3 regions of the Gluconobacter sp. DsW_058 genome follow, and region 1 is predicted to be linked to each of the others. Evidence: predicted binding sites of a transcription regulator. Region 1 holds the regulator's gene; each other region holds the start of a gene.
What was found. Region 1 encodes LexA, which represses DNA repair genes until DNA is damaged. Its sites were predicted from a motif close to TGTTCTANNTANGTTC; they were not measured.
Positions count from the first base shown of each region.

Region 2: HK24_RS00050 (ImuA family protein) is a predicted target of LexA. The motif match lies at 2,001-2,016, and genes of this name have one in related genera.
Region 3: uvrA (excinuclease ABC subunit UvrA) is a predicted target of LexA. The motif match lies at 5,683-5,698, and genes of this name have one in related genera.

Region 1 covers NZ_JOPH01000003.1:43,452-51,196, reverse strand. Annotated here, with positions in the region: gene uvrC (excinuclease ABC subunit UvrC) at 1-1,652, shown strand, start outside; gene pgsA (CDP-diacylglycerol--glycerol-3-phosphate 3-phosphatidyltransferase) at 1,762-2,364, shown strand; gene HK24_RS02580 (hypothetical protein) at 2,466-3,074, shown strand; gene lexA (transcriptional repressor LexA) at 3,127-3,852, opposite strand; gene rpmG (50S ribosomal protein L33) at 4,160-4,327, shown strand; gene HK24_RS02565 (septum formation initiator family protein) at 4,442-4,771, opposite strand; gene eno (phosphopyruvate hydratase) at 4,919-6,199, opposite strand; gene HK24_RS02555 (DUF3429 domain-containing protein) at 6,302-6,787, shown strand; gene kdsA (3-deoxy-8-phosphooctulonate synthase) at 6,775-7,599, opposite strand; gene HK24_RS02545 (CTP synthase) at 7,596-7,745, opposite strand, start outside.
Region 2 covers NZ_JOPH01000001.1:14,859-22,603, forward strand. Annotated here, with positions in the region: partial or broken gene HK24_RS00045 (Y-family DNA polymerase) at 1-1,154, opposite strand, end outside; gene HK24_RS00050 (ImuA family protein) at 1,162-1,956, opposite strand; gene HK24_RS13750 (UvrD-helicase domain-containing protein) at 2,191-2,301, shown strand; partial or broken gene HK24_RS13755 (SOS response-associated peptidase) at 3,393-3,482, shown strand; gene HK24_RS00060 (aldo/keto reductase) at 4,097-4,957, opposite strand; gene HK24_RS00065 (aldo/keto reductase) at 4,982-5,965, opposite strand; gene HK24_RS00070 (LysR family transcriptional regulator) at 6,115-7,008, shown strand; gene HK24_RS00075 (Hint domain-containing protein) at 7,228-7,745, opposite strand, start outside.
Region 3 covers NZ_JOPH01000067.1:7,379-15,123, reverse strand. Annotated here, with positions in the region: gene HK24_RS11720 (autotransporter strand-loop-strand O-heptosyltransferase) at 1-1,152, shown strand, start outside; gene HK24_RS11715 (rhodanese-related sulfurtransferase) at 1,265-2,206, shown strand; gene HK24_RS13995 (hypothetical protein) at 2,291-2,422, shown strand; gene uvrA (excinuclease ABC subunit UvrA) at 2,549-5,581, opposite strand; gene ssb (single-stranded DNA-binding protein) at 5,714-6,295, shown strand; gene HK24_RS11700 (GNAT family N-acetyltransferase) at 6,360-6,827, opposite strand; gene HK24_RS11695 (helix-turn-helix transcriptional regulator) at 6,824-7,621, opposite strand; gene HK24_RS11690 (class I SAM-dependent methyltransferase) at 7,705-7,745, shown strand, end outside.

The DNA of each region.
Region 1 (7,745 bases):
TGGAGATTGTCATTACCCGGACGGAAGCTGACGCGCTTCTGCTGGAAGCAAACTACATTAAGCGTATGAAGCCACGCTTCAACATCCTGCTGCGGGATGACAAAAGCTATCCGTGGCTGATGCTCACTGAAAATCACGAATTTCCTCAGATCACCAAACAGCGTGGAAAACCCGTGAAAGGCGCCACCTACTGGGGACCTTTTGCTTCCGCATGGGCGGTAAATCAGACTCTGAACCTTGTGCAGAGAACTTTTCTACTGCGATCCTGCTCTGACGCTGTTCTTAAGAGCCGGACAAGGCCCTGCCTGCTGTTTCAGATCAAACGCTGCGCTGCGCCATGTGTGGATCGTATTTCCAAAGAAAATTATAGCGAGCTAGTCGTTCAGGCTCGGCAATTCCTTTCGGGTAAAAATACCGAGCTGCAGCAGGAACTTGCTGTTGAAATGGAACGCGCCTCCGAAGCCATGGAATATGAGCGGGCTGCAGCCATTCGGGACCGTATTCGTGGATTTTCCAGCATCCAGAATTCAGGAATCATCAATCCGGCCTCCATTCACGACGCAGACATCGTGGCAATCTGGCAGGCCGCAGGGCAAACCTGCATTCAGGTCTTTTTCATCCGTGGAAGCCGCAATAACGGCAACCGTGCCTTCTATCCCGTGCATGCGGAGGAAGAGACCCCGGCTGACGTGCTCTCCGCCTTCCTCATTCAGTTCTATGACAACAAGCCTCCACCACCTGTCATCCTGGTAAATCAGGAGATCTCGGAACAGAAGCTCGTCGAAGAGGCCCTCAGCATCAAGAGGGAGCAGAAAGTCGAGGTTGTCTGTCCTCAACGCGGCGAAAAGAAAAGTGTCGTAGACCATGCGACCCTGAACGCGCGTGAAGCACTGGAGCGAAAGCTGGCGGAGAATACCGGACAGCGCAAACTCCTGGAGGGCGTCGCGAAGGTTTTCAGTCTCGCTGAAACACCCCAGCGGATCGAAACCTACGATAATTCACACATCATGGGTCAGGCACCTTATGGCGTCATGGTTGTGGGTGGGCCGGAGGGTTTTGAAAAGCGCTCCTATAGAAAATACGCCATCAAGGGCCCGGTCACTCCCGGTGATGATTTCGGCATGATGCGGGAAGTCATGGAACGCCGTTTTGGAAAAAACAGGGAAGATGGAGAACGACCTGAAGACTGGCCAGATCTGCTGCTAATTGACGGCGGCCTGGGTCAGTTCAACGCAGTGCGCAACGTATTGGCAGACCTTGGCGTTACGGGAATTCCCATTGTGGCAATCGCTAAAGGCCCGGATCGTGATGCTGGACGCGAATGGTTTTTCACTGAAACACAGCCACCGTTCCAGCTCCCACCTCGTGATCCGGTTCTCTATTATCTTCAACGCCTGAGAGATGAAGCCCACCGTTTCGCGATTACGACACACAGGGCAGGGCGCTCCAAAGGACTTCGGAAATCTGAACTGGATGATGTTCCGGGAATCGGAGGTGCCCGCAAGAAGGCGCTTCTGAATCACTTCGGGTCAGCCAAGACCGTGCGACAGGCCAGTCTCGAAGAGCTTGAAACTGCACCCGGAATCAGCTCTGGAACGGCCAGAGCCATCTACGGGCACTTTCATCCCGAATGGCTTCGGACACAGAGCTGACAATTCCGTGAGGTCACGCCCTGAACGGTGGCTTGGCATAAAAAATACACACATTCAGAGAGGATTGGCGCATACCGGAGACGGATAAACTGTTCTAGACTGCTTCGTGATGCTGACTGATCTGCCAAACGTCCTGACTCTGCTCCGTATTGCGGCCATTCCTGTTCTGGTTGCCCTGCTGGCGCTGCATTCCGCACTCGGTAACGTCGCAGCCTGCGTTGTGTACACGGCTGCTTGCATTACGGATTATCTGGATGGTGCTCTGGCACGGAAATGGCAAATGCTATCCGAACTGGGCCGGATGATGGATCCGATTGCCGACAAGCTTCTTGTCGGTGCGCTGTTGCTCGCACTCGCTGGCCTGACCACACTCCCGGTGTATTCGCTCTATGCTGCCATCATCATCATGCTGCGCGAGATTCTGGTCAGTGGCTTGCGTGAATACATGGCCTCCCAACGCGCAACCCTTCCATCCACCCGCCTTGCAAAATGGAAGACCGGAATTCAGATGGTTGCAATCGGTTTCCTGATTGGCGGAGACAAAGCTGCGGCTACGCTTCATCTTTCATTCCTGCCGGCCACACTAATCGGCGGTATTCTTCTCTGGGTTTCAGTTATTCCAACAGTTCTAAGTGGATGGGGCTATCTCACCGCCGGACTTTCCAGAATGATGGCCTCTGAGCCTCGCAAGTCCTCAAAGATCGTCTCCTGATCTGGACTATCTGTGATTATTATTGCAGTTATCAGCTCGTCATCTGGCGCTTTTAATCGATGACAGGTAAAGTTCAGGGATCGACCTTATGGGAGTACACAATGCGTAAGGCCGCTCTACTGGCATTACCTCTGGCCCTGAGCGGCTGTGCGGGCATGGGCAAGTTTTTCAATGACACCGCGCTGTGGTCGGGAAGCAACCCTAATGCTCCCCATGGCGATAGTGAGAACCTTCGCAGGGCACGCGGTGAATTCGTAGCAGCTGCACCAATCCTGCCAGAAGGTGGGAACATGTGGCCCGGCTCACCTCAGCCTCTGCCAACCCTCAAAGATGTTGTGAACCCTGACAGCGTCTTTAATAAGTCTCTTGGCGATCCGGCTACGTATTTTGGCGGTGCAACGCTCGACAAGAACTTCATGGGTGGTGGTATTGCCGGCACCGGTGCTCTCGGCGTCTCTGGCCCTCAAATGAAGCCAGGCGACACCATGTCCGTCGGTGAAAAAATCGATGCGATGCGTGGTGTGTCAGAAGATCGCAGTCACTTTGTCCCGACACTTCCCACTAGCGTTCCGGATAATGCTGGTCGTTTCCTGAACAAAAACCCTGACAAAACCATCATCATCCCGAATGGGGATGGAACGAGCACGCTTATTGCTCCGGATGGTAAAGTCCGCGTTGTGCGCGGCGTGCCGTCAGTTCCTAATAAATAATTATCAGAAATTATCTGCCTTGTCGGAGCATTAATCCGACAAGGCAGTTCTCTCAGTACTGCCTGAAAAGGGCGACCAGCCGTCCCTGTATGCGCACACGCGCAGCAGGCAGAATACGTGTCTCGTATTCCCGATTAGCGGCTTCCAGAGCAATCGTAGAACCACGACGGCGCAGCTTCTTGAGCGTCACTTCCTGATCATCAATCAGCGCAACAACGATCTGACCATTATCCGCCACTTCGCCGCGACGGATGATGGCAACATCCCCGTCCAAAATGCCAGCTTCAATCATGGAATCACCCGCAACTGTGAGGGCATAATGCTCTCCAGTGCCGAGTAGGGACGATGGCACCTGAATCTGTGCGCTATCATCCTGCAAGGCCTCAATAGGGAGGCCGGCAGCAATGCGTCCGTATAGTGGAAGCTGAACGCTTGCGTTCTCAACGGGAGAGCGAGGAGCCTCGGAAAATGTCCCGGGAAGATCCTGACGACCACCCTCAACAACTGTTGGAACGAAAGGCGCCGGATTAGACACGGCATCTACAACCGGGGCCTCAAGCCCCATATGCGGCAAACGCAGAACTTCAAGCGCTCTTGCACGATGGTGATGCCGTCGCAGAAAGCCGCGCTCTTCAAGGGCGGAAATGAGGCGATGAATTCCTGATTTGGAACGAAGTTCGAGGGCGTCCTTCATTTCATCGAAGGAAGGAGAATAGCCCGTCCGCCGAAGATGTTCGTCAATGTATAGCAAAAGCTGGTGCTGCTTACGCGTCAGCATACAGGCGCTCCCATGCGCCTCGGTGGAGGCAAAATCTGAAGATTGAGACACTGCATAAACTTATGCGACGCTCTTTTGTTCCTTATAGGTTCCTGTTCGTCCACCTGCAAGAACATCTACCAGGCATCAACAAAGCTTTTATCTGGCTAAAAACCCCAGTTTTTGCGGAAAAATGCACCTTATCCCTGGATTTTCTTCAGAAAGCCTTGACCTAGGACATACAAATCAGCATGTTGCGCCGAACTAGATCAACCTGCTGCTTTGGCACTTGCGAGCGGCATCAGGACGGCGCAAGCCCGAGGGTATCATGGGAAAAAGCAACGTTATTCAGATCCGTCTCGTCTCGTCGGCTGACACCGGCTACTTCTACGTCACGAAGAAGAACGCACGTTCTGCTACGGGCAAGATGGAAGTCCGTAAGTATGACCCGGTTGCCCGCAAGCACGTGACCTTCCGCGAAGCCAAGATCAAGTAAGATCTCGCGGATCATACGACGTTAAAAAAGGCGGCCTTCGGGTCGCCTTTTTTATTGGCTCGATTTCTGACGAATAGACTTTCCCGAACATAAAAAAAGAGCCGAGAACGGCTCTTAAAATAGTTTGTCGTGCGGACCGTAGGGGATAACGATATCACCGTTACGCGTCAGATTGAGCATGGCACGGGAACGTTCATCCAGAATGTCAGCATCAAGAGCTTTCTCTTTCAGAGCCAGCACTCGACGGTGCCACACCGCCTGTTCATCCTTGGCATCCTGCTGCGCCTGGATAGCCTGCTGCTGAAGCACAAGCTGATCCTGATAGGCACGGATACCATGAGCGCCGTGAAGGGCGTTCCACCCGAAATAAGCAGTTAGGGACAGAAAGAGCACAGGGGGAGCAACCGCGCGGATGGCACGTTTGATAAATCTGACGGGTCTCACGCGGGGTAACAGGCTCCCTTGGCTTGAAAACTTCTCAACAATCTAGCTCAGAGAGAGGCTGCGAAACAATCACTGTTGTTCAAGACAGTAGATTATTTTAGCGCGCATATAAAACCGGCCTCCTGAATAGAGGCCGGCGTTCGTTGATCAGGCGGACTTCAGAATGCTGCGACCCGCATAACGGGCTGCGCTTCCGAGCTGCTGCTCAATACGGATCAGCTGGTTGTACTTAGCCGTACGATCAGAGCGGGAGAGGGAACCCGTCTTGATCTGACCACAGTTCGTAGCAACAGCAAGATCTGCAATCACGGCGTCTTCAGTTTCACCGGAACGGTGGCTCATAACGCAGGTGTAGCCAGCTTTGTGAGCTGTCTCGACTGCTTCCAGCGTCTCCGTCAGCGTGCCGATCTGATTGACCTTCACGAGCAGGGAGTTAGCTGTCTTGGCCTTGATGCCGCGACGAAGGCGCTCAGGATTGGTCACGAACAGATCATCACCAACAAGCTGGAGACGATCACCCAGACGGGACGTCAGCTCAGCCCAGCCTTCCCAGTCATCCTCAGCCAGACCATCTTCAATGGAGACAATCGGATACTTCTTGGCGAGATCTTCGAGGTAGGAGATCATGCCTGAAGAGTCGAACTCTTTGCCTTCGCCCTTCAGGTTATAACGGCCATTGCTGTAGAACTCGGTCGCTGCGCAATCGAGGGCAAACGTCACGTCATCGCCTGGACGATATCCGGCAGCCTCAACAGACTTCGTAATGAAGCTCAGAGCTTCATCAGCAGACTTCAGACCCGGAGCAAACCCGCCCTCATCACCAACATTGGTGTTGTGACCAGCAGCAGACAGACCCTTCTTGAGAGCGGCGAAGATTTCAGACCCCATGCGCACGGCATCAGCCAACGTCGGCGCACCAACTGGCTGGATCATGAACTCCTGAATGTCGATCGGGTTATCCGCGTGTTCGCCACCATTCACGATGTTCATCATGGGAACCGGAAGCGTGTGCGCGAAAACGCCACCGACATAGCGATAGAGCGGCAGTTCCAGCTCTTCTGCCGTCGCCTTGGCAACCGCGAGAGAAACGCCGAGAATTGCATTCGCACCAATGCGGGACTTGTTCGGCGTGCCATCCAGCTCGATCATCGCATTGTCGATTGCGATCTGATCTTCGGATTCGGCACCCTGCAGCACTTCAAGGATTTCGTCTTCGACAAAACCACAGGCCTTCAGAACACCTTTGCCGTTGTAACGGGACTTGTCCCCGTCACGCAGCTCAACGGCTTCGTGGGCACCAGTGGAAGCACCGGAAGGAACTGCGGCGCGACCGCGGGCACCAGACGACAGCTCAACCTCAACCTCAACGGTTGGGTTACCACGGCTGTCCAGGATCTCGCGGGCGGTGATATCAACAATGGCGCTCAATGGAAGCTCTCCTGGATATGCGTGAACCGGGGGTGGCTCATAACCGTTCGGGACGGACCACACGTCTCGTCTCAAAATCAGAACACAAGGTCAATCGACGACATGCGTCTTCCTTTCCTCGCCCTGATCCTCGGTTTGGCAGGACTTATACCTTTCCTGACCCTTGGAGGGTGGATTTTCCTCGCCGGACTTTTCTCCCCACTCCCGCATCTAACCGTTATTCTTCTGGCTTATGGGGCATGCATCCTGTCTTTTCTCGGTGCAGTCCACTGGGGCCTCGCCATGGAGCGGCCAGATATCATCACAGTTCAGGGAACAGCAGATCGCGACCGCCAGAGACTCCTTCTGGGAGTCTGCCCTGCACTCTGGGCATGGCTTTCACTGTGTGTCGGACTGCTTGGAGGACTGCGCGCCGGATACCTGCTTGAGGTTATCGGTTTTCTGGCAACGTTTGCGTTAGAACGAATGGCCTGGAAGAATGGCGCGCTGCCACCGGGGTACATGCCCCTAAGGGGCGTTCTGACGGTGGGGGCTGTCATAAGTCTCCTCATGGCAGCCCTGGCACCTTTACAGAATTATACGCTGTAGGATTTGGCCAAAGCGTCAAACGCTTTAAGGCGGGTCAACAAGGCCCGCATTTCTGAAAGCGGCACCATTGTTGGACCATCACTCGGAGCATGATCCGGGTCCTGATGTGTCTCGATGAAAACTGCCGCAACACCGATAGACAATGCAGCACGGGCGAGGGGTTCAACAAACTCCCTCTGTCCGCCCGTGGAGGCCCCTAAGCCACCCGGTTGCTGCACAGAGTGAGTGGCATCGAAAACAACCGGATAGCCCGTCTGAGCCATAACTGGCAGGCCGCGCATATCACTGACGAGCGTGTTGTAACCGAAGCTCGTGCCACGATCACAGAGCATGATTCGCTCGTTACCGGTTGAAGCCAGCTTAGCCGCGACATTTGCCATATCCCAAGGCGCCAGGAACTGACCCTTTTTGACATTGATGGCACGGCCCGTTTCACCGGCGGCAAGCAGCAGATCAGTTTGTCGACACAGGAAAGCAGGGATCTGGAGCACGTCCACCGCTTCCGCAGCGACAGCACATTGCTCGGCAGCGTGAACATCCGTCAGAACAGGAACGTCAAAGCGTTCACGGATAGAAGCCAGAATATCCAGCCCCATCTCCATGCCTACACCGCGAGCCGCATTCACGGAACTACGGTTCGCCTTGTCATAACTGCTCTTGTAGATCAGCCCGATATCCAGCTCTCGACATAACGTGGAGAGAGCATCTGCCATCTCCACGGCATGATCTCGGGATTCAATCTGGCACGGTCCTGCAATCAGCGTGAAGGGCCGGTCCTGACCAATCTCGAGCTTTCCAATCTGGAAGCTCACTTGCTTTCAGCCCGCTTGCGAGCTGCCCCGATAAATCCGGCGAAAAGCGGATGCGGATCAAACGGCTTGGACAGCAGTTCCGGATGATATTGCACGCCGATGAACCAAGGATGATCCGGGTATTCCACCACTTCCGGAAGAACGCC
Region 2 (7,745 bases), on a different contig from region 1:
AGCAGCCGGGTGGGTCGAGGCCAGTGCTCCGGCCAGTTCTTTGTCTCCTCGGGGGCTAGGGCAGGCACTCGGCGGAAGGAGCGTTCGGGCAGATCGCTTTCCACGGGGGCAAAGCGATACAGCGCCTGCATGCCGACACGGTTGGCCAGTGTGTCGATGAGGTCGGACACATCGGTCTCTTCCTCTGCAATCAGGGAGGAGACCGTCTGCCGCCGGTCCATGGGCTCCGCCAGGGACGCGATCAACACCATTCGCTCGATGCCGAAACCCGGATTGATCGTTTCGATTTTCTCGCATAGCAGCCGCGTCAGGCCCTTCACATCGCGTACCGGCATGGCGGTCGCCACGCGGATAGCCTCGGTGCAGCTATCTACCCGATGCAGCAGCAGGTCGAGACGGCGCACGCCCTGCCCACGTTCGTCCAGACTCTGGCAGAGCAGCGGCACCAGCTTGCCAATATATTTGGTGATGGTCTCGGCCGCGCCGATGGGTTCGGCGAAATTCCGGCTGACCTCGACCGGATCCACCTGGCGGACTGGCACGATGGCTTCCCCCATGCGTCCAAAAGCCTGATCCAGCCTGCGGGCCACCTCTGGGCCGAAACGCAGCGCCAGCGGTGCGCGGGGCATGGCGGCCAGTGATCCGATGCGAGATACGCCCAGCGTGGCCAGACCTTCAATGATAGGGGAGGGCAGACGGAGAGCTTCAACGAGCAGATCAGCCAGAGCAGAGGTCGTTTTATCTGAAGGGACAGCCGCAATCGCTAACCGGCCATAGCGAGCCAATGCGTGGGCCGCCCCCCAGGTGTCCGCGACTACGGCCCGAGCGCAAAAACCGGCTCCTACCATGCGGTGGACCATATCCTTGAGCATGGGAAGTTCGCCACCATGCAGGTGATCGGCCCCGGTCGTGTCCAGAACCAGGCCGTCCGGCGCATCGGCGGCCACGATGGGCGCGATCCGGTGCTGGAACCACAGGGCAAGTTTTTCCAGCCCTAGCCGGTCGCCTTCGGGATCGGCGTCCATCAGCACCAGATCGGGAAACAGCGCCTGAGCCTTGGCCACCGGTATGCCGGGGCGCAGCCCCAGCTTGCGGGCGGCAAGATCGACCGACAGGACAACTCGTCGCCGTCCTTCCCGTCCGACAAGAGCCAACGGCGTTTCAGGCGCGGGCGCGTCTGGTCCAAGTCGTTTCCTGATCCGATCGGTCGGCCAAAGCGGCAGGTAAAGAGAGACGATCCGCGACCGGGATACAGGGGGCGAGCCTTCCTTTGGCGTCACAGGCCTCCACTTCAAAATCGGCACATTCACCCGCCCGGGCACGGATCAGTTCCAGTAGCCAGCGAGGGCGGCCCACTCCGGGCACCGGCAGCGGTCCGGATGGCAGGACGGACACCCGCCATCGGGTCACACTGGCAGTCGGTTGGCCGAAATCCGCCGCATCCGTCTGCCGTCGCCAGCGCCGGATGGCGATGCCAAGCGAACCAGAGGTTTCAGCCGCCAGTTGCAGGCGGCGTGAGGCGGTCATGGACAGACGAGCGACTTCGGCAACCACGGCCCCAAGGCCACCATGCCGCAGCCCTTCCTCGAAGCAGGCCAGCACATCGACATCCGAACTGGCCTCGACAAAAATGGTCCGCCGTGCTGACAGCCCGACCTGTTTCAGGGAGGGAACGAATATGTCCTGACGTGTGACAATCCAGAGCACCTTGCCGCGCGTGCGGGCTGCAATCCCGGCGCAGAACTGACCGGCGGCCGCACTGTGCAGGGCGTCGTTGCCTCCGCCCGCCACCTCGTGCAACGCGCCCAGTGCCAGACCGCCGCCCGGCAGTCGGCCGTCGATCTCGCGCACACCAAAGGGCAGCACCGAGCGGCGTCGGTCGCTGTGCCCTTCGAGACGGCTGATCGCGGCCCGTAGCGTCTCCAGACCGGGTTTTTTATGGGTTTCAGCAGTCATGTCACGGCTCGACGGTCCTTGTGCAGGCAAATTTCCTGATCATATGTTCCTGATTTGTTCTAATCTTGCTAAGCAAGTCAATGCAAATTCTCTCCGTATCCGGCATGCTGGTTAGCGATGTCGGTTCAGTATCGTTGATGAAAGTGCGCTAATGAATTAAATCCAGAACCTTGTCCCGCTTCGGGCAGCGACGATTATCTGTCCCGTCTGAATGACGCGCAGCGGCAGGTCGTCATGCATGGGACCGGGGTCTCGGCAGGTGGAGCAGATTCATCGCCGATCCTGGTCATCGCTGGGGCTGGTTCGGGCAAGACGAACACGCTCGCACACCGGGTGCGCATCTGATCGCCTCAGGGGCTGATCCGCGCCGCATCCTGCTGCTGACCTTCTCCCGGCGTGCCAATGTTGAGATGACACGGCGTGTCGAGCGCATCTTCAAAACCGTGCTGGGCGACAAAGCCGGACCTCTAGCTGACGCGTTGGTGTGGTCTGGGACGTCCACTTCACAGATGGGCCAGAGGAAATCGCCTTCGGTATGAGCTTTCATGACCGTCATTCTGGGAATGTAACTGCCCTATCTGCGGGGCAATTTGATGTTGATTCAAAACAAACTTATCCACAGGGCAAAAAGGCCCCAAAAACCCCTATTTTTGACCCCTTTTTGTTTCGATTTGTAAACTCTAACCCGTTGATTTAACACAATACTCAAAAACACCCTTTGGGATAAAATCCCAAAATGGCCTTAAATTATAACAGTGTTATGTTTTTGTGGTACTAGGGGCACACCGAAAAATGCGGTACTACGGCAACACGGATAAAATCCCACACAATTCGCCCCTCTTGGCGTCATAACACCCCTTCATTGCCGACAACCTCATCACACAGAGCGCCAACAAGCCTCAGGCTCTCCCCTGCACTGGGCCTGCCACCACAAACAGCCTCAGACACTCCCAGCCTCAAAAAAATGGCATCTCCGACCGCATATAAACATTCCACCCCCCCTAGATTCCCCTATTTACCGGCAACTCTTTCCCAAATGACACCTGGCACCAACATCTCTCCCCCTTTTGACCTACTTTCCCCTGCTTGGAAGGCACGCTACCTCAATTTCATACGCACCCTTCGGATGCATATGAAATCGCTACGCTTTTTCTCTTTTTTTCTTTCCTCTATCGCTGAATAAATTCGGCTCCCTTTTCGATTCGATCGCGTAACACGCCACACCACCCCAAAAATTGCGGGGGAGGGAAAATGGCACTTGCCCTGTATTTCATGTCAAAAAACATGAAAAAAATACCTAAAATCGCACCCCCCCCCCTGTTTGTTGCATCTCGACAGAAGCGGTTGAAATTTGCTCCAAAAACGGACTTATCCACAGCCTGGAGATGCAGGAATTGCAGTCGCTCTCAGGTCTAATTCAGACCGTTTATTGCTGCGGCGAGCTACTGGCTTTCTTTGCAGGGATATGGTGCGGGTGGATGTCGGTGCGGAAACTGGCTGGTGGAGAGACGACGGATGACCTGTGCTGATTTCTGACCACCGAGGCTGGCTGTCAGATGGGGTGAACGACCGCTCAAGCTGAAACCTGCCGTACGGCGGGGGAGGAACCGATCCAGCAGCGAAGCGTCTCCAATGCGGTCGTTAGACCGGCCCACCCAAATCTCGGCAGAGTTAGCCAAGTCATAATCCTTTGCCGTCCCTTCAGCGTAATGCGATCGTCTGGTCAGTCCGCATTCTCCTCGTCGGATTAAGGCCGATGGCACGCCGTCATTGTGAGTTCGTCTCTGTAAGTTTCCGTATAGGCTATTCTCTCTTTGCAGATAGAGATATCAGCACGGCACCACGCTACGCCGCATGCCATCATGTCGTAGGACATTCAGGGACCTGTTGACGATGTCCGCAGTCGGAACGGCACTCTATGGGTTTGAACATCCATTATGTAGGCGTCTGCTGCCTGTCCGCTCTATGTTCCTTGAGCGGACAGGCAGTTCAGGGAGGTAAACAGAATGTCCGGTTATGAGCGAAATTGTCGATACTCGGACATTCCCTTTAACTCGTATGGATCGAAAAAACATTCACTTGATTTGAATAAGATCCGCAACAATCTCAATTCACACAGACACCCCTGAGAAGATACTTCTCACCTTAAATTTCTTGTCCCCAGCCATCTGACTTTCTCCGGATCGCGGTGATCGAAGAAACTGCTGGCTTTCTGATCAAGCGTGGTAATCGCCTCCACATCAGCATCGTCCAACGTAAAGTCGAAGATAGCAAAATTTTCGGCCATACGATCTTTACGAACTGACTTGGGGATCGCGACAATCCCGCGCTGGTTCAACCAACGCAGCACAACCTGAGCGATGGTCTTGCCATGCTTCTGCGCAATTGACTGAAGCAGATCATTCGAGAACAGCCCGTTTCGTCCCTCTGCAAACGGTCCCCAAGCTTCCGCCTGAACATCGTATTGCTTCAGGATTTTCAGCGCATCGTCCTGCTGATGAAAAGGATGGAGCTCAATCTGATTGATCGCTGGTGTGATTTCGTTGTGCAGCACGAAATCTACCAGTCGGTCAGGATAGAAGTTGCTGACGCCGATCGCCCGGATACGGCCCGCACGATACAGTTCTTCCATTGCGCGCCATGCCCCATAGACGTCCCCGTATGGTTGATGGATCAACCAAAGATCGAGATAGTCTGTCTGGAGTTTGTTCAACGAGCGCTCAAAAGCAGCCTTGGCTCCCTCATAGCTCGCATCTTCAATCCAGAGTTTGGTAGTGACGAATAAATCGCTGCGGTCGATCCCGTGGTTGCGGATCGCATGTCCGACTGCTTCCTCGTTGCCATAGGATGTTGCTGTGTCCAGAAGCCGATAGCCGACATCAATGGCGTCCCGAACACTTTGCTCACATTCGGCAGGATCAGGGACCTGGAATACACCAAAACCAAGAGACGGCATCTGAACGCCATTGTTTAGCATGACTGCAGGCGGGGTGAGTGTCATGATTATTCTTTCCGAGACTGTGGCTTAGCGATTGATCAGGTTCTGATATGAGGCAGGATAACGGTCCCCTTGCAGGGTGATACCGTTGAGCGCCTGTTCAATTCGGGTCAGATCATCAACCGTTAGACTGACATCAGCCCCTCCCAGATTTTCTTCGAGACGATCAAGCTTCGTCGTACCGGGAATGGGAACAATCCACGGCTTCTGGGCCAGAAGCCACGCCAATGCGATCTGTGCAGGCGTGCAGAATTTTTCAAATGCAATGGCTTTGACAAGATCAACAAGGGCCTGGTTCGCGGCCAGTGCATCAGCCTGAAACCGGGGAACAGAGCTTCGGAAATCATCTTTGGCGAACACGACCTTTGGATCGAGTTTTCCAGTCAGAAACCCTTTGCCAAGAGGCGCAAATGGCACGAAGCCGATACCCAGGTCTTCAAGAAGCGGTAGAATTTCCAGTTCAGGTTCGCGCCAGAACATCGAATATTCACTCTGGAGAGCTGCAACAGGCTGTACGGCATGTGCACGACGGATTGCATCCGCCCCGGCTTCAGACATGCCAAAATGCTTGACCTTCCCCGCTGCGATAAGGTCTTTCACCGTTCCGGCAACCTCTTCGACCGGCACATTTGGATCGACGCGATGCTGGTACAAGAGATCAATTCTGTCAGTCCGCAGGCGCTTCAGGGCTTCATCCGCAACCTGTCGAATACGCTCCGGCCGACTATCCAACCCCTGTGCTGGCACGCCGTTTACGAAACCAAACTTGGTGGCAATCACCACCTGATTGCGAACCGGCTCTAGTGCCTCCCCAACGACTTCTTCATTAATGCCTGGTCCATAAGCTTCGGCAGTATCGAAGAAAGTGACCCCACGCCTATATGCTGCGCGGATCAGGGCAATAGCATCCTTGCGATCGGTGGCAGGGCCATAGCCATAGCTCAGGCCCATGCAGCCGAACCCAAGCGCTGATACTTCCAGACCACTCTGGCCTAACAGACGTTTCTGCATGTTTCTTGATCCCGCGTGTTTATCCTTGGGCGTCTGCCAAGGCTCTGAACACGCCAATCATAAGCCCAGACTCATCAATCGATTAGACAAGGTAAATTTCTTGGGTCTATGACTTTTAGTTATGAAACCTGTGAGAAAGCCTGAGCATAATGCGGCGTGAAGATCTTGGAAGTCTGGCTATGTTCATGGCAGTTGCTGATGAAGGCAGTTTTACCAAGGCCGCAGGCAAGCTTGGCATTTCACAATCTGCGCTCAGTCATTCTCTTCGGCGGCTCGAAGCCAGATTGGGCCTCCGGCTCCTTACACGTACAACCAGGAGTGTCGCACCTACATTGGCTGGTGAGCGCCTTATAGAAACACTACGTCCTGCCCTTGAGGAGATTGATCAGAAGCTTGCCGCACTGACCGAGTTGCGGGATCGCCCTGCTGGCACTGTTCGGATCACGACAAGTTCTCACGCGGCGCGCGCAGTGCTCTGGCCAGCTATTGATCGTCTCACAGCCGAAAATCCTGACATCAACGTGGAAGTCAATATCGAAGGCGGCCTCGTCGACATCGTGGCTGAGCGATATGACGCGGGAATAAGGCTTGGAGAAAGACTGGAGCAGGACATGATTGCGGTGCCAATCAGCCCACGCCTTCGGATGGCTGCTGTGGCCTCGCCATTGTACCTGAACGGAAAGACTATCCCAGAAACGCCTTACGATCTGGCTCACCATAACTGCATCAATCTGCGCTTGCCGACTTCTGGCGGATTATATTCTTGGGAGTTTGAGCGCGATGGCAAAGAGATCCGGGTTAAAACGCAAGGACAACTTGTGTTCAACGATATCAATCTGATTGTAGAAGCCGCGCTGACCGGGCACGGTATTGCTTTCATGCTTGAGGATCATGTCAAAGATCACCTTTCTTCCGGAGCTTTGATGCAAATTCTTGAAGAGTGGTGTGAGCCATTCGATGGCTATTATCTATATTACCCAAGCAGGCGTCAGCCTTCTCCAGCGTTCACCCTTGTTCTGGACGCTTTGCGTTACAAGGGATGAATAAGCTTTGTCAGAGACGACAGTCCCACGTTCCCTCTGTCGCGCTCCGCGTAACAATGTCCGCTTTCGGGCAACCACTATAAACGCTCAAATGACCGAAATGAGGGCGATTGCCGCCTGTCTGCTCTGTTTCCGCTGAGGCAACAGGAGGCATTCGCCTACTTCCTGGTCTGGAAGACAATATTCCGTTTGCCTCGCAAAAAGCCGACCATAGACCGGTTACCCGGCCTGACGTTTACGTGTCGTACCTCCAGCGATCCTTCCGAATACGTCGACAATTCTCGCATGATCATGTCGCTCTCGAATAAAGTGACACCCAGCCCGAACCATTCTGGCGTGCGTCGTTGAGTCATCATGCAAGCTGACGATCAGCGCAGCCAGTGCTTCAGCGGTTTCTCCTGTCGCGTCAGCAAAATCTTTGGGCAGTTCCATTCCCTCGGACGCAATTGGTGTCATCACACACGGAACCCCAGTGGCCATACTGTCCAGAACCTTACCCTTCACACCCGCTCCAAAGCGGAGTGGGGCGATGCTGAGACGGACCTTGTCGAACAGAACGCCGCAGTCAGGAACATGGCCGATCACCTCAATGCGGGGCGCTGCGAGCCGACGAATTCTATCAGGCACGTCTGCGCCTGCAATGACACAGTGGATATCCGGTCGTTGTTGCCAGACGAGCGGCATGATTTCTTCAGCCAACCAGAATGCGGCATCACTGTTTGGCGCATGACTGAAAT
Region 3 (7,745 bases), on a different contig from region 1:
GATATTGCCCCGGAACTGGGGCAATGGCATGTGAGGCTATCAGATTATTCGACCGGGAATATTCTCTTCGATGCCCGTCTCAAAGGTGGCATGGTCTCATCCACCAAAAAGTACTTTGTTCCATTCCTGATCGATGTCTGGCTGGAAAAGCCTGACGGTACGCGGGAGGACATTCTGCACCACGAGCTATCCCTTACCGGAAGGCCCGTTTTGGTGCAGTTGCCTGTTGGAACGCTTGGAGACACGATTGCCTGGCTTCCGGCAGCTATTCGCCTTGCGCAGCAGACGGGCGCGAAGGTGTCCTGCTCAGTTGCAGATGTCATTCTGCCTCTGGTGAAAGAGGCTAATCCAGGCATCACATTGGTCGGGCACGATGAAGCTCAGGCAAACAAGACGTTTACGTCCGCTTTCTACGCTTCATACAATATAGGTCTGTTTTTCACGGATACGGAGCTGACACATCAGCCAACGGACTTCCGGCATGTAGGTCTGCATCGGACTGCAGCTTATATTCTGGGTGTTGATCCCTGGAACGATAGCCCTCCTGGCATCACGATCCAGGATGGGGATACCCCACCTATTGAGGGGCCGTATGTCGTGATTGCGACGCAGGCCAGTACTCAGTGCAAGTACTGGAATAATCCGGCTGGCTGGCAGGAAGTGATTGGTTTCCTGAAATCTGCCGGATACCGCGTGATCTGCATTGATCAGAAAACGTTCCATGGAACAGGGTATGTGTACAATCATATTCCTCATGGCGCGGAAGACGAGACTGGCAGCCGCCCGTTGTCGGAACGTGCGCGTTGGCTGAAGCACGCCAGTTTTTTCATTGGTCTCTCCAGTGGGCTGGCTTGGCTGGCGCATGCCTCGGGCACACCTGTCGTCATGATTTCGGGCTTTACGCATCCGAATAATGAGTTCTTTACACCCTATCGCATCATCAACTGGCACACCTGCAATTCGTGCTGGAACGACCCGAGGCATCAGTTCGATCACAAGGATTTCTTCTGGTGCCCCCGCCACAAGGGAACGGAGCGGCAGTTTGAATGCACGCGTCTGATTACTGGATCGCAGGTCATTCAGACGGTGCGTCGCGTGATCAAGGATCGCGGACTACCTCTTGCAGAAGCGGCAACCGTCTCGGTCGCCTGAGGCTCAGGTTCAGGAGTTTTCTGGAATTGAAGGCGCGAGCCTGATATTGGCGGGGGCACATTATCACCTGATCGTGGGTCTGCCTGCGGTCGCAGAGCTGGATGGTTGCCCTGTGTCTGATGCTCTTCCGCCGATCCGTATCGTCGCGCTTTACAACTTCACGCCGTTTGAAGACATCGTTGCGTTGCGCGGGCCTTTGCAGGAGGTCTGCGACCGCGAGGGGATCAAGGGCATTCTGCTTCTGGCACCAGAAGGTATTAACGGAACGATTGCCGGGTCAGATGACGGAATGGAACAGGTTCTGGAGCATATTCGGGCGATGCCAGGATGTGAGGAGCTTGAAATCAAGAAGTCCCGTGCGCCGGAAATGCCCTTCCGCCGCATGAAGGTGCGTCTCAAGAAAGAGATTGTTACCATGGGGCAGCCGAATATCGATCCTCGCAAGGATGTTGGTCAGTATCTGGCACCGGATGAATGGAATGCTCTGATTTCTGATCCGGATACGATTGTGATTGATACCCGGAATGACTACGAAGTCGCGATCGGGACATTCAAGAGGGCTGAAGACCCCAAAACACGGTCATTCCGCGAGTTTCCGGAGTGGTTCCGGAACCGACGCAAGGAGCTTGAGGCCAAAGGTCGAGTTCCAAAGATTGCCATGTTCTGCACAGGCGGAATTCGCTGTGAGAAATCCACGTCTTTTGTGAAGGCAGAGGGATTGGACGAAGTTTACCATCTCAAAGGCGGTATTCTGAAATATCTGGAGACTGTTCCAGAGGAAGAAAGCCTCTGGGAAGGGGAATGTTTCGTCTTTGACCAGCGTGTTTCCGTGAAGCATGGTCTGGAAATTGGCAGCTATGATGTCTGTCACGCCTGTCGTCGCCCTGTCAGCGAGAAAGACAAGGCTTCTCCGATGTTTGTACAAGGTGTCTCCTGCCCCCATTGTCATAACGAACGGACAGAAGAACAGCGCCAGCGATATGCTGCCCGTGAGCTACAGGAGAAGCTGGCGCGCCAGCGCGGGAAAGAGCATCTCGGCACTCAGCAGAAATAACTGCCGACCAGTTAGCCGGTAATTCTTCTCAGAAGGGAGAAAATGGATTGTTCTGGTGAGGATAATCCAGAGCGCTGAGCGCTGATGATTGCTATAATCTGGCTGCCGTCTCGTATGTTGATTGTTGCCGTGGGGTTTGCACCAGCATACCCGATTGGAAAGGGTACGGCTGCGTTTTTTGCGATTACTGTTCTGGTGCCGCCTGTCGGGGGCTGAATTTCTGGCTCCCGATCACTCTGGTCCGGATGGCATTGGGACGACGGCCTTTGATATCTTTTTGTAGCCTGCTTGCGTAGCATTCTTTGTTGTCCTGAAGAGCTGAGCTCTTCAGGACTTGAGGAATCAGGCTTTGGTTTTGTTGCGGGAGCCTGAGGGGCGGCCACGAGGTTTCTTGTCCGCCACTATTTTTGCCTTAGGCACTTTTGTTGTTTTGGCTGGGGCTCGCTCCGCCTTTGGGGGCAAGCTGGCGGCAATCATCGCCTGAGTGATTCTTTTGCCTGTAGGCTCACGGTGCTGCCTGACACCGGGGGCATCCAGAAGGGGGGCCAGAAAGCGGCCAGTGTGGCTTGCTTTGCAGTCAGCAATGTCTTCCGGTGTTCCTGCGGCTACGATTTTGCCGCCACCATCACCGCCTTCCGGTCCGATATCAATCAGCCAGTCTGCTGTCTTGATGACCTCCAGATTATGCTCGATCACTAAAATGGTGTTGCCCTGATCAACCAGCGTATGCAGCACTTCCAGCAGCTTACGGACGTCTTCAGTGTGCAGGCCGGTGGTGGGCTCATCAAGAATGTAGAGCGTGCGACCCGTAGCCCGTTTGGCGAGTTCCTTGGACAGTTTGACGCGCTGTGCTTCACCGCCTGAAAGCGTGGTTGCCTGTTGGCCCAGGGCGACATAGCCGAGACCAACCTGCTGGAGAATGGCGAGGCGGTCCCGAATTCTGGGCGCAGCCTGAAAAAACGGCAACGCCTCGTCCACGGTCATGGCAAGTACATCAGCGATGGAGTTGCCACGGAACTTCACTTCCAGCGTTTCACGATTGTACCGCGCGCCTTTGCAGGTGTCACAGGTGACAAAGACGTCAGGCAGGAAGTGCATTTCGATTTTCAGGACGCCATCGCCCTGACAGGCTTCGCAGCGGCCGCCCTTTACATTGAAGGAGAAGCGGCCGGGTTTGTAACCGCGTGCCTTGGATTCCGGGAGTTCGGCAAACCAGTCTCGGATAGGGGCGAACAGGTCCGTGTAGGTGGCGGGGTTGGAACGGGGTGTACGGCCGATCGGAGACTGATCGATTTCGATGATTTTATCGAGGTTCTCTACGCCTTCCAGTCGGTCATAAGGGAGTGGAGACTGGCTCGATTTCATGAGTTGCCGGGACAGCGCTTTGTAAAGGGTATCCACGACCAGGGTGGACTTGCCGCCGCCTGATACACCGGTGACCGCAATAAAGGTCCCCAGCGGGAAATCGACGGTCAGATCCTTGAGATTGTTTCCCTTGGCTCCAACCAATGTGAGTGTTTTGTCCGAGGTGCGTCGATTTTCCGGAACTGGAATGAACTTCCGACCCGACAGATAGGCACCGGTCAGGCTTTCTTTATTCTTGGCTACTTCCGCAGGTGTCCCGATGGCGATGACGTTTCCACCGCGCGTGCCAGCACCAGGCCCCATATCGATAAGGTAATCAGCAGCACGGATGGCATCTTCGTCATGTTCGACGACGATGACGGTGTTTCCAAGGCGCTTGAGACGCTCCAGTGTGCCGAGAAGGCGCTCGTTGTCGCGCTGATGCAGGCCGATGGACGGTTCATCCAGCACATACAGAACGCCTGTCAGACCCGAGCCAATCTGGGACGCCAGACGGATACGCTGGCTTTCACCGCCAGAAAGTGTGGCGGATCCGCGGGAAAGCGTGAGGTAGTCCAGGCCAACATCATCGAGGAAGTGCAGGCGATCCGTGATTTCGCGAAGAATGCGGCGCGCGATTTCGGCACGTTGTGGGGTGAGGGTAACTTCAACACCGGAAAACCAGTCCAGTGCCTTCCGGATCTGCATATCTGACGCTTCGGCGATGTTCAGGTCATTGACCTTCACGCAGAGGGCTTCAGGTTTCAGGCGTGCGCCATGGCAGGTGTGGCAGGGCTTTTCTGACTGATAGCGCGACAGTTCCTCGCGGACCCACATACTGTCTGTCTGCGCCATGCGCCGCCGCAGGTTTTTGAGCACGCCTTCAAAGGGCTTCGTAACGGTATGAACTTTGCTGCCATCACGATACGGAATGGCGATGGCCTCTTTGGAACCGTACAGGATCAAATCCCTGGTTTCGGCTTTCAGGTCTCGCCATGGCGTGTTCATGGTGTCCCCGCAATGGCGGGCAAGGGCTGCAAGAGTCTGGTCATACCAGTCCGTGCTGGCACCACTCCAAGGGGCAATCACACCTTCAGAAAGTGTAAGCGTATCGTCACTGACAATCAGGTTCTCGTCAAAATGGGTTTCCGTACCGATACCATCGCAGGTCGGACAGGCGCCCATTGGGGCATTGAAGGAGAACAGACGGGGCTCGATCTCCTCAATCGTAAAGCCTGAAACAGGGCAGGCGAAACGTGAGGAGAAAACGATGTGGGCGAGGGCAGCTGTTTCTCCCGCACGCCGGACTTCTTCCGCGTAGGCCAGACCGTCGGAGAGTTCGAGGGCTGTCTCAAAGCTGTCTGCCAACCGTGATTCAAGGTCAGGTTTAACGACAATCCGGTCCACCACGACTTCGACATTGTGGCGGGTCTTGCGATTGAGTTTGGGGGCTTCGGCAATTTCGTAAAGCTCACCGTCAATTTTGACGCGCGTGAAGCCCTTGCGAGCCAGGTCTGCCAGTTCGCGTTTGCAGTCCCCTTTACGGTCCCGGACGACCGGCGCCAGCAGCATGAGACGCGTGCCTTCAGGAAGCGCCATGACGCGATCTACCATCTGGCTGACTGTCTGGGCTTCAATAGGGAGGCCGGTTGCGGGTGAATAGGGAACACCTACGCGCGCCCAGAGAAGGCGCATGTAGTCATGGATTTCCGTGATAGTGCCGACAGTGGAGCGGGGGTTCTTTGAGGTCGTTTTTTGTTCGATCGAGATGGCCGGGGAGAGGCCCTCAATGGAGTCCACATCCGGCTTGCCCATCAGTTCGAGGAACTGGCGGGCATAAGCAGAAAGGCTTTCCACATATCGGCGCTGACCTTCGGCATAGATCGTATCGAAGGCGAGAGACGACTTTCCGGAGCCGGAGAGACCCGTGATGATCGTCAGGGAGTCACGGGGAATCGTGACATCGATATTCTTGAGATTGTGGGCGCGGGCACCACGGACACGGATCGAATGATTGTCTGGAAAGCTCACGAAAACCCCGAAGACTATGCAGAAAGTAGAATGTGAGATGGGAACGCATCCAAAGGGATGCTAGATCATTTCATAGATGGGCTTTCTGAGCCGCATGAAAAGAACAATTCGAGAATAAATGGTTGGTACGGAATGGCAGGTAGCGTCAATAAGGTGATTTTGGTCGGGAATCTGGGCAAGGACCCGGAAGTCCGGAACACGCAGTCAGGCGGGAAGGTTGTCAATCTGACGATCGCCACGTCTGAAACATGGAACGACCGTCAGTCCGGTGAGCGCCGCGAGCGTACGGAATGGCATCGCGTCGTCATTTTCAATGATCGCCTGGGCGATGTGGCTGAGCGTTTTCTGCGCAAGGGGCGCAAGGTTTACCTTGAAGGTGAACTGCGCACCCGTAAGTGGACCGACCAGTCCGGCCAGGAGCGTTACACGACGGAAGTAACGATTGATCGCTTCCGCGGTGAGTTGGTGCTCCTCGACAGTAACCGTAGTGGCGGTGATGAAGGCGGTGGCTTCGACGGTGGTGGTTCGTCCTACGGTGGCGGAAGTAACAACGGCGGCGGCTTTGGTGGTGGAAGCCGGAGCGGTAGCAGTGAAGGCGGCTTTGGCGGTGGCTCTCGGAGTAGCGGCGGTAGCGCAGGCGGCGCGTCGGGCAGTCGTGGCGGTGGCTGGGATGCTCCGCCAGATAACGATCTGGATGATGAAATCCCGTTCTAAGGGATTTTCCGGAGAACCGGGCTGGCAGTGTCAGTCCGGTTTTTTTATGCGTGAAAGGTCCGTTTTAGAGCGACAGATGAAGGAACTGGTTGAACCCAGAGGCCTGATAGTCAGCGAAGGGTTCGCCGAGTTGAAAGCCTCGGGCCTTGTAGAGCTTTAGTGCGGGTTCGAAAGAGGAATTCCGGCCGGTTTCAAGGCTGAGCTTTTTCAGGCCCAGAGAGCATGCCCTGTGAATGAGATGATCCAGAAGAGTGCTGGCGATGCCCCGTCTTAAAAAATCCGGATGAGTCCGTATGGATTTGAGTTCACCGTTCTGAGCACTCAATCGTTTTAGCGCACCAATGCCAGCAACGTGGCCGTGGTGATGGACAGTCCAGACCTCGATATCTGATGAGGTGAGAGCAGCCAGATCCAAGGCGAAGACGTGTCCAGCAGGGGTGTTTTCGTGCATTCCGGCAAGGTGAAGGGCCAAAAGGTCGCGTGTTTCTCGTTTGGAAAAATCGGCTGGGTGGAGAGTGTAGTTCGGGTTCATAGGGTGGAATCCGGAGTGGTCGTGCTTCTGGACAGAATGACGAGTTTATAGCCCGCATGAGCTGTCGGGATGAACGTTGTTTGATCGTAGTGGAGAAGGCCTTGTGTTGGATGTTGAAAGCTCCGCTGCCCTCCTTCTCTGGGGAGGACGCTCTGGTCTTCCCAGAAACGATTAAATTCCGGACTTTCTCTCTGAAGGGTTGAGACAAGTGTCTGAAAAGGTTCGGTACGGGCACTCGAAACTGTATCGGCCCGAAATTCGGCCAGAAGCCGCTGGGCGCGGGTTAGCCAGTCCGTAAGGAAAATTCGGGCATGGGGGTTCAGAAAAACATAGCGCAGCTGATTGGTCTCTGAGCTGTTCAGCCAGGCATTGAAAAGGAATTTGGCTGCGGAATTTGCGCTCAGAACATTCCACAAGGGATCGAGCAAATAAGCAGGGCTGTAGATCTGTTCCGGGAGGCTGAGCAGTGTGGCCGGTGCAGTTGGCGCAGTGTGATCCTGCTGAGGGTCTCGCAGTTCTGCCAACGTGAAAAGGTAGCGTCTTTCCGTCATGGACAGTTTCAGAGCCGTGGCAATGCGCGACAGGGTGGCGGACGAGCATGAGACGTCGCGTCCCTGTTCCAGCCACGTGTACCATGTCGTGCTGATCCCGCAGAGTTGAGCTGTTTCTTCGCGGCGCAGTCCTGGGGTGCGTCTGCGTCGTAATGGAGTCAGCAAGCCTGCTTCTGACGGGGCAAGCCTTTCCCGGTGCGAGCGAAGAAACAGACCAAGAGTTTTGCGGCTGGACGTAGGCATGGTGCAATTTATACCATGATAAAATAGGATCTTATACCTGACTGTTTGTTGCCTGATGATGATCTCCAAGGGAGAAAAATCAGATGGTTAGGCAGGCAGGACAATTTGCTGCGAAGCATTATGA